Regions from separate parts of the Streptomyces sp. NPDC127097 genome, predicted to be linked through region 1. Evidence: riboswitches for the same ligand, from Rfam matches in the RefSeq annotation. Region 1 holds a riboswitch; the other holds the start of a gene.
The links. Region 1 has a riboswitch for S-adenosylmethionine ahead of thrC (threonine synthase). Riboswitches for the same ligand answer to the same signal wherever they lie in the genome.
Positions count from the first base shown of each region.

Region 2: linked by a shared signal. The riboswitch ahead of ACFWJW_RS30270 (aminotransferase class V-fold PLP-dependent enzyme) and the one ahead of thrC (threonine synthase) in region 1 are both predicted to bind S-adenosylmethionine.

Region 1 is NZ_JBHXFI010000026.1:107,449-110,887, forward strand. Features, by position in the region: gene ACFWJW_RS20890 (GntR family transcriptional regulator) at 1-621, shown strand, start outside; gene ACFWJW_RS20895 (glucosyl-3-phosphoglycerate synthase) at 662-1,624, opposite strand; SAM riboswitch class I at 1,797-1,957, shown strand; gene thrC (threonine synthase) at 1,975-3,258, shown strand; gene ACFWJW_RS20905 (MoaD/ThiS family protein) at 3,341-3,439, shown strand, end outside.
Region 2 is NZ_JBHXFI010000054.1:16,944-20,382, forward strand. Features, by position in the region: gene trpD (anthranilate phosphoribosyltransferase) at 1-909, shown strand, start outside; SAM riboswitch class IV at 1,001-1,118, shown strand; gene ACFWJW_RS30270 (aminotransferase class V-fold PLP-dependent enzyme) at 1,289-2,722, shown strand; gene ACFWJW_RS30275 (Lrp/AsnC family transcriptional regulator) at 3,214-3,439, opposite strand, start outside.

The DNA.
Region 1 (3,439 bases):
GCGCGGATGACGGCACGACAGGCGCTCGGTGTGCTCACGTCGGAGGGGCTTGCCGAGGCCCGCAAGGGCGCCGGAGTTTTCGTGCGGGACTTCCAGCCGATCCGGCGCCGGGGTGTGCCGCGACTGGCGCGGGAACAGTGGGGTGAAGGGCGGTCGGTCTGGTCGGCCGATGTCCCGGACCGTGACCTGGTGGTGGACGAGGTCACGGTGGACGAGGAGTCGGCCGCTGAAACCGTCGCGGCGCGACTGGATATAGCTCCTGGAGATGCCGTGATCGTGCGGCGCCGCCGCTTCGTGCTCGATGGCAAGCCGGTGCTGCTGTCCGCCTCCTACCTCCCCGCCGCGCTGGTCGCGGGCTCGGCGATCACGCGGCCGGACACCGGGGCGGGTGGCACGTATGCCCGGCTCGCCGAGCTGGGCGCGGCTCCCGCGCGTTTCCGGGAAGAGGTGCGCTCCCGTATGCCGGCGCCGGAGGAGGCCGACCGGCTGCGCCTCCCGGCGGGCACGCCCGTCATCCTCATCAGCCGCACGGCCATCACCGCGGACGGCCGCACGGTCGAGGTCAACGAGATGATCCTCGATTCGTCCGCCTACGTGCTGGAGTACGACTTCGACGCCTGAGGGCTCACGTACGCCTGACGGCTCGCGTCGGTCTCACGGCTCACGCCGCCCGGCGGGCCGCGTACTCCGGGATTTCGGCCATCGGGGGGCGCTCCTCGGTGTCCACCTCCGTCGTGCGCGGTACGAAGCCTTGCTCCCCGCGGTCGAACTGGGTGAGCCGCGGGCGGATCAAGTGGCCGCGGGTCAGGCGTAGTTGTGCGGTCCGGTAGATGGCGGCGGCCATCCGGCCCAGCGCCTGGCCGTCCTGATGACGGTGCTTGCGCACGCCGACGTCCACCTGGGCGAGGGCGTCGAGGCCGACGGTGTGCAGGGAGTCGACGAGCAGGCCGAGCTCCACGCCGTAGCCGACCGGGAACGGCAGCCGCTCCAGGAGGGAGCGGCGGGCGGCGTACTCGCCGCCCAGGGGCTGGACGAAGCCGGCCAGCTGCGGCCAGTGGAGGTTGAGCAGGGGGCGGGCGACCAGCTCGGTGACCCGGCCGCCCTGGCCGGCCCCGGCACCTTCGGCGCCGGTCTCCAGGGGTCGGTCGTACATCGCCTTCACGAACTGGATGTCCGGGTCCGTCAGCAGCGGGCCGACGATCCCGGAGACGAAGGCGGCGGAGAATTCGCGCAGGTCGGCGTCGATGAAGCAGATGATGTCGCCGGTGGTGGCCAGGAGGGAGCGCCAGAGCACCTCGCCCTTGCCGGGCAGCGCGGGCAGCCGGGGCAGGATGCTGTCGCGGGGCACCACCCGCGCGCCGGCCGCCGCCGCGACCTCGGCGGTGCGGTCACTGGAGCCGGAGTCCAGCACCACCAGCTCGTCGACGAGGGGCACGGCCTCGGTCATCAGCTCGGCCCGGATCACCGCCACGATCGCCCCGACCGTGGCCTCCTCGTCGAGCGCGGGCAGTACGACACTGACCGTACGGCCCGTCTGGCGCTTCGCCTCCAGCAGCTGCCCCAGCGGGCGGTCAGCGGCGGACCAGGAGTGGCTGGTCAGCCAGCTCTCGACCTCTTCCAGCACGTCTACGACTCCTCGGTCACCGCCCGAACGGCGGCCTGTGTGATCCATCTCGCGGTTCGGACGACTATCTCAACTGTCAGTGCCTTCGGTTACAGTCTTGAACAACGCGGATGACCGTCGCATGTCGGGGTCGCCGCGCCACAAACGCCTGGGTTTCGGCCCAGCGCCATACCGCTCATCCAGAGGGGCAGAGGGATACGGCCCGTTGAAGCCCCGGCAACCCTCCAGCCGGTCTTGCCGCCAGGACGCTGACGTCCCGCGCGCGTGAGGCTCCCGGCTAGGGAAGGTGCCAAATCCGTCTCGTGGCGAGATTCGCCGCGAGGAAGATGAGGAGAAAGGGCCTCGCCTCCATGGCTGTGCAAGTCACCGAAAACACCCCCACCGTCGCTCTGGGCCCCGCCGCAGCCCTGTCCTGCCGCGAGTGCGGACAGCGCTTCCCGCTCGGCCCGATCTTCGCGTGCCAGGAATGTTTCGGGCCGCTCGAAGTCGCCTACGACCTGCCGAGCGGCGATCCCGAGGGCCTGCGGAAGCAGATCGAGGCCGGTCCGGACAACATCTGGCGCTACGCCCCGCTGCTGCCCGTCCCCACCGACGTGGCCGACAAGCCCAATCTCAACCCGGGCTTCACCAAGCTCGTCAAGGCCGACAACCTCGCCCGTGAGCTGGGCGTCACCGGTGGTCTGTACGTCAAGGACGACTCCGGCAACCCGACGCACTCCTTCAAGGACCGCGTCGTGGCGATCGCCGTCGAGGCCGCCCGCGCCTTCGGCTTCACCACCCTCTCCTGCTCCTCCACCGGCAACCTCGCCGGTGCGGTCGGCGCCGCGGCGCGCCGCGCCGGATTCGAGTCCTGCGTGTTCATCCCGCACGACCTGGAGGCCGGCAAGGTCGTCATGGCCGCGGTCTACGGCGGCGACCTGGTCGGCATCGAGGGCAACTACGACGACGTCAACCGCTTCTGCTCCGAGCTCATCGGCGACCCGCTGGGCGAGGGCTGGGGCTTCGTCAACGTCAATCTGCGGCCGTACTACGGCGAGGGCTCCAAGACCCTCGCGTACGAGATCTGCGAGCAGCTGGGCTGGCAGCTCCCGGACCAGATCGTCATCCCGATCGCGTCCGGCTCGCAGCTCACCAAGATCGACAAGGGGCTCAAGGAGCTGATCGCCCTCGGCCTGGTCGAGGACAAGCCGTACAAGATCTTCGGCGCCCAGGCGGAGGGCTGCTCGCCGGTGTCGGCGGCCTTCAAGGCCGGGCACGACGTGGTCCGGCCCCAGAAGCCGAACACCATCGCCAAGTCGCTGGCGATCGGCAACCCGGCCGACGGGCCGTATGTGCTCGACATCGCGCGCCGTACGGGCGGTGCCGTGGAGGATGTCAACGACGAGCAGGTCGTGGACGCGATCAAGCTGCTGGCCAGGACGGAAGGCATCTTCGCGGAGACCGCGGGCGGCGTGACCGTCGGCGTGACCAAGAAGCTGATCGAGGACGGCGTGCTCGACCCGTCCCTGACCACCGTCGTCCTGAACACCGGTGACGGCCTCAAGACACTCGACGCGGTCGCCCCCACCTCCGGGCCCACGGCCACGATCCGTCCGAACCTGGACGCGTTCCGCGCGGCCGGCCTGGCCCGCTGAGCCGCCGGCCCGTCCGGCATCCGGCGGACGAGGCCGCGACCGGCCCCCGAACTCGTACTCCGTACCCCTGGAAGGCAGAACCATGAGCGTCAAGGTCCGCATCCCCACCATCCTCCGCACGTACACCGGTGGCCAGGCCGAGGTCCCCGCCGAGGGCGCGACCCTCTCCGAGGTGATCGCC
Region 2 (3,439 bases), on a different contig from region 1:
GCCGGCTTCGCGGTGGCCCTGCGCGCCAAGGGCGAGACCGTCGCCGAGATCTCCGGCCTGGTGCGCACCATGTACGCGCACGCCCGGCTGATCGAGGTCCCCGGTCCCAGCGTCGACATCGTCGGCACCGGCGGTGACGGCGCCAAGACCGTCAACATCTCCACGATGTCCTCGATCGTGGTCGCCGGCACCGGTGCCAAGGTCGTCAAGCACGGCAACCGCGCCGCCTCCTCGGCCAGCGGCGCCTCCGACGTCCTGGAGAAGCTCGGCGTCAATCTCGACCTCACCCCGCAGCGGGTCACCGAGGTCGCCCGGGAAGCGGGCATCACCTTCTGCTTCGCGGTGAAGTTCCACCCCTCGCTGCGGCACGTCGCCAACGCGCGGGCCCAGCTCGGCATCCGTACCACCTTCAACGTGCTCGGCCCGCTGACCAACCCCGCGAAGGTCCGCGCCCAGGCGACCGGTGTCGCGGACGCCCGGATGGCGCCGATCCTGGCGGGGGTGCTCGCCGAGCGCGGCTCGTCGGCGCTGGTGTTCCGCGGCGACGACGGCCTGGACGAGCTGACCACGACCGCGACCTCCCGGGTGTGGATCGTCCGGGACGGCACGGTGCGCGAGGAGTCCTTCGACCCCCGGGACGTGGGCATCCCCCTGGTGCCGGTGGAGGCGCTGCGCGGCGCGGACGCCTCGTACAACGCGGATGTGGCCCGCCGGCTGCTGGACGGGGAGACCGGCCCGGTGCGGGACGCGGTGCTGCTGAACGCCGCGGCGGCGCTGGTCGCCCTGGAGCCGGCGGACGCCCCGCTGGCCGAGCAGATCCGGGCCGGGATCGAGCGCGCCGCCGCCTCGGTCGACTCCGGCGCGGCCAAGCGGGCGCTGGAGCGCTGGGTGGCCGCCAGCAACACATGAGCGCGCGGTAACGCAGGGTGTGACGCAAGGCCCCGTCCGTCATATGGACCGGGCCTTGCGCCTCTTTGCCCGTGTGGCATGATTCTGCCCAGGTCACGAGTGACAGCGATGCAGGCCCCGGCCCGCTGTCCGGCAACCCTCCTTCCGTGGCGGGGTGCCCCGGGTGATGACCAGGCCGTAGGCAGCGAGGTCTGCGGCAAGCGCGGATCCCTCGCCAGGGATCCTGGTCCCCGAGGGAGAACTTCCGTGAATCAGCGAATGCGATAGGGCCCGACGGCCCCTTTCCCGCATCCCTTTTTCCTTTCCGCCGCGGTGCCCCGGCGCGCCCTCCCGCACCCCCGCACGCGGCGAATTCGCTTACCTCTCACGGGAGTTCGCCATGTCTGTTTCCGCCGTTGCCGCCGACCGCTCCGTCTGTGCCCCGCTGCCGGTTCTCGGCCGGGATGTCCTCGTCCCGCTCGTGACCGGCGGCGAGGTCGACTACGCCGCGCTGGACTACGCCGCCAGCGCCCCCGCCCTCCAGCGGGTCTGGGACGACGTGGCGGCCTACGCCCCGTACTACGGCAGCGTGCACCGCGGCGCCGGATACCTCTCGCAGCTGTCCACCGACCTCTTCGAGAACAGCCGCCGCACCATCGCCGAGTTCCTCGGCTGCCGCATCGAAGGGGGCCCGGGCGAAGCCCGGTCCGGCAAGGGCGGTGGTGGGCGACGGGAGGGCGACCAGGTCGTCTTCACCCGCTCCACCACCGACTCGCTGAACCTGCTCGCCGCCGTACTCCCCGAGAACACCCGGGTGTTCGTCTTCGAGACCGAGCACCACGCCTCGCTGCTGCCGTGGGAGCAGCGCTCCGACGTCGAGGTCACCTACCTCAACGCACCGCGCACCCCGCAACAGGCCGTGGACACCCTGGAGAAGGCGCTGGCCACCCGCGAGCCCTACGGTCCGGCGCTGGTCTGCGTGACCGGTGCGTCGAATGTGACCGGTGAGCTGTGGCCGGTGCGGGAGCTGGCGGCCGCCGCGCATGCGCACGGCGCCCGGATCGTGCTGGACGCGGCACAGCTCGTCCCGCACCACCCGGTGGACCTCGCCGAGCTGGACGTGGACTGGGTCGCGTTCTCCGGCCACAAGCTCTACGCGCCGTTCGGCGCCGGGGTGCTGGCCGGCCGCGCGGACTGGCTGCGGGACGCCGCGCCGTACCTGGCCGGCGGCGGCGCCAGCCGCAAGGTCTCCCGGCGCACGGACGGCGGGGTGGACGTCGAGTGGCACACCACCGCGGCCCGGCACGAGGCCGGTTCGCCCAACGTCATCGGCGCCTACGCCATCGCCTCGGCCTGCCAGGCCCTGACCGAGGCCGGCTTCGACGCCCTGGTCGCCCGCGAACAGGAGCTGATCGCCCGCCTCCGCGCCGGCCTGGCCGAGGTACCCGAGGTGAACGTGCTCTCCCTCTTCGGCGAGGACGCGGCACGCGTCGGCGTCCTCTCCTTCGTCGTCGAAGGCTGGAACAGCTCCCACTTCGCCGCCGCCCTGTCGGCCGAGTACGGCATCGGCGTCCGCGACGGCCTCTTCTGCGCCCACCCCCTCGTCCGCACCCTCCTCGGCAGCGAGCCCCAGGACCCCGGCGAGTGCGGCGCCCCCGAGGCGGCCCCCGGCGAGAAGTCCCTCAACGCCATCCGCGTCAGTTTCGGCGCCGGCACGCCCGATGAGCATGTCGACCGCTTCCTCGAAGCGGTCAAGGAGTTGGTGACGAACGGCGCCCGCTGGAACTACCAGACGGAGGACGGCCGTTGCGTCCCCGCGCGAAGCGCGGATTGATTCCCACGTTTTTGGCTTTCCGCTGCGCTTTGCCTTTGGCCCACGTTTTCGGCTGTCCCGCCGTGGGTGTTGCTCGCCGTTGCTCCCCCACTGCCTGAAGGGCGTGGGAGGTACCCCCAGCGGCGGGCGGGGTCCGCTGCGCGGGGCTGTCGGGTGCGGTGACGGGTGGGAAAAACCTTGGCGAGGGACCGGTAAGTGGTCCGGTGCGGCTCGTAGATCACATGCAATGGGCACGGGCACGGGCACGGCGCGGGCTTCGGCATGGTCAGGGGCATGGGTGGCCCGCCCCCACCCACCGTCACTCACTCCCCCAACGGGAGGGGACGGGCCGGAGGGGGCTGGTGTGTGGACGTAAAGCGAAGCAGTCCACACACCAGGCCCCGGAGGCCCGTCACCGCACCCACAGCCCCGCGCAGCGGACCGGCCCGCCGCAGGCGCAACGGCGAGCAACACCCACGGCGGGACAGCCGAAAACGTGGGAAAAAGACGGGCTAGGCCTCCAGCCCGATCGCAAAGGCGGCCTCAAGGTCATGCTGGCTATACGTGCGGAACGCGATATGCGTCTCCGTGGAGGCGACGCCGGGGACCTTGCTGATGCGGCCGGGGATGACGTCCGCGAGGTCGTCGTGGGCGGCGACGCGGACCATCGCGATGAGGTCGTGGGCGCCGGTGACCGAGTAGACCTCGCTGACGCCGTCCAGCGCGGCGATCTTTTCG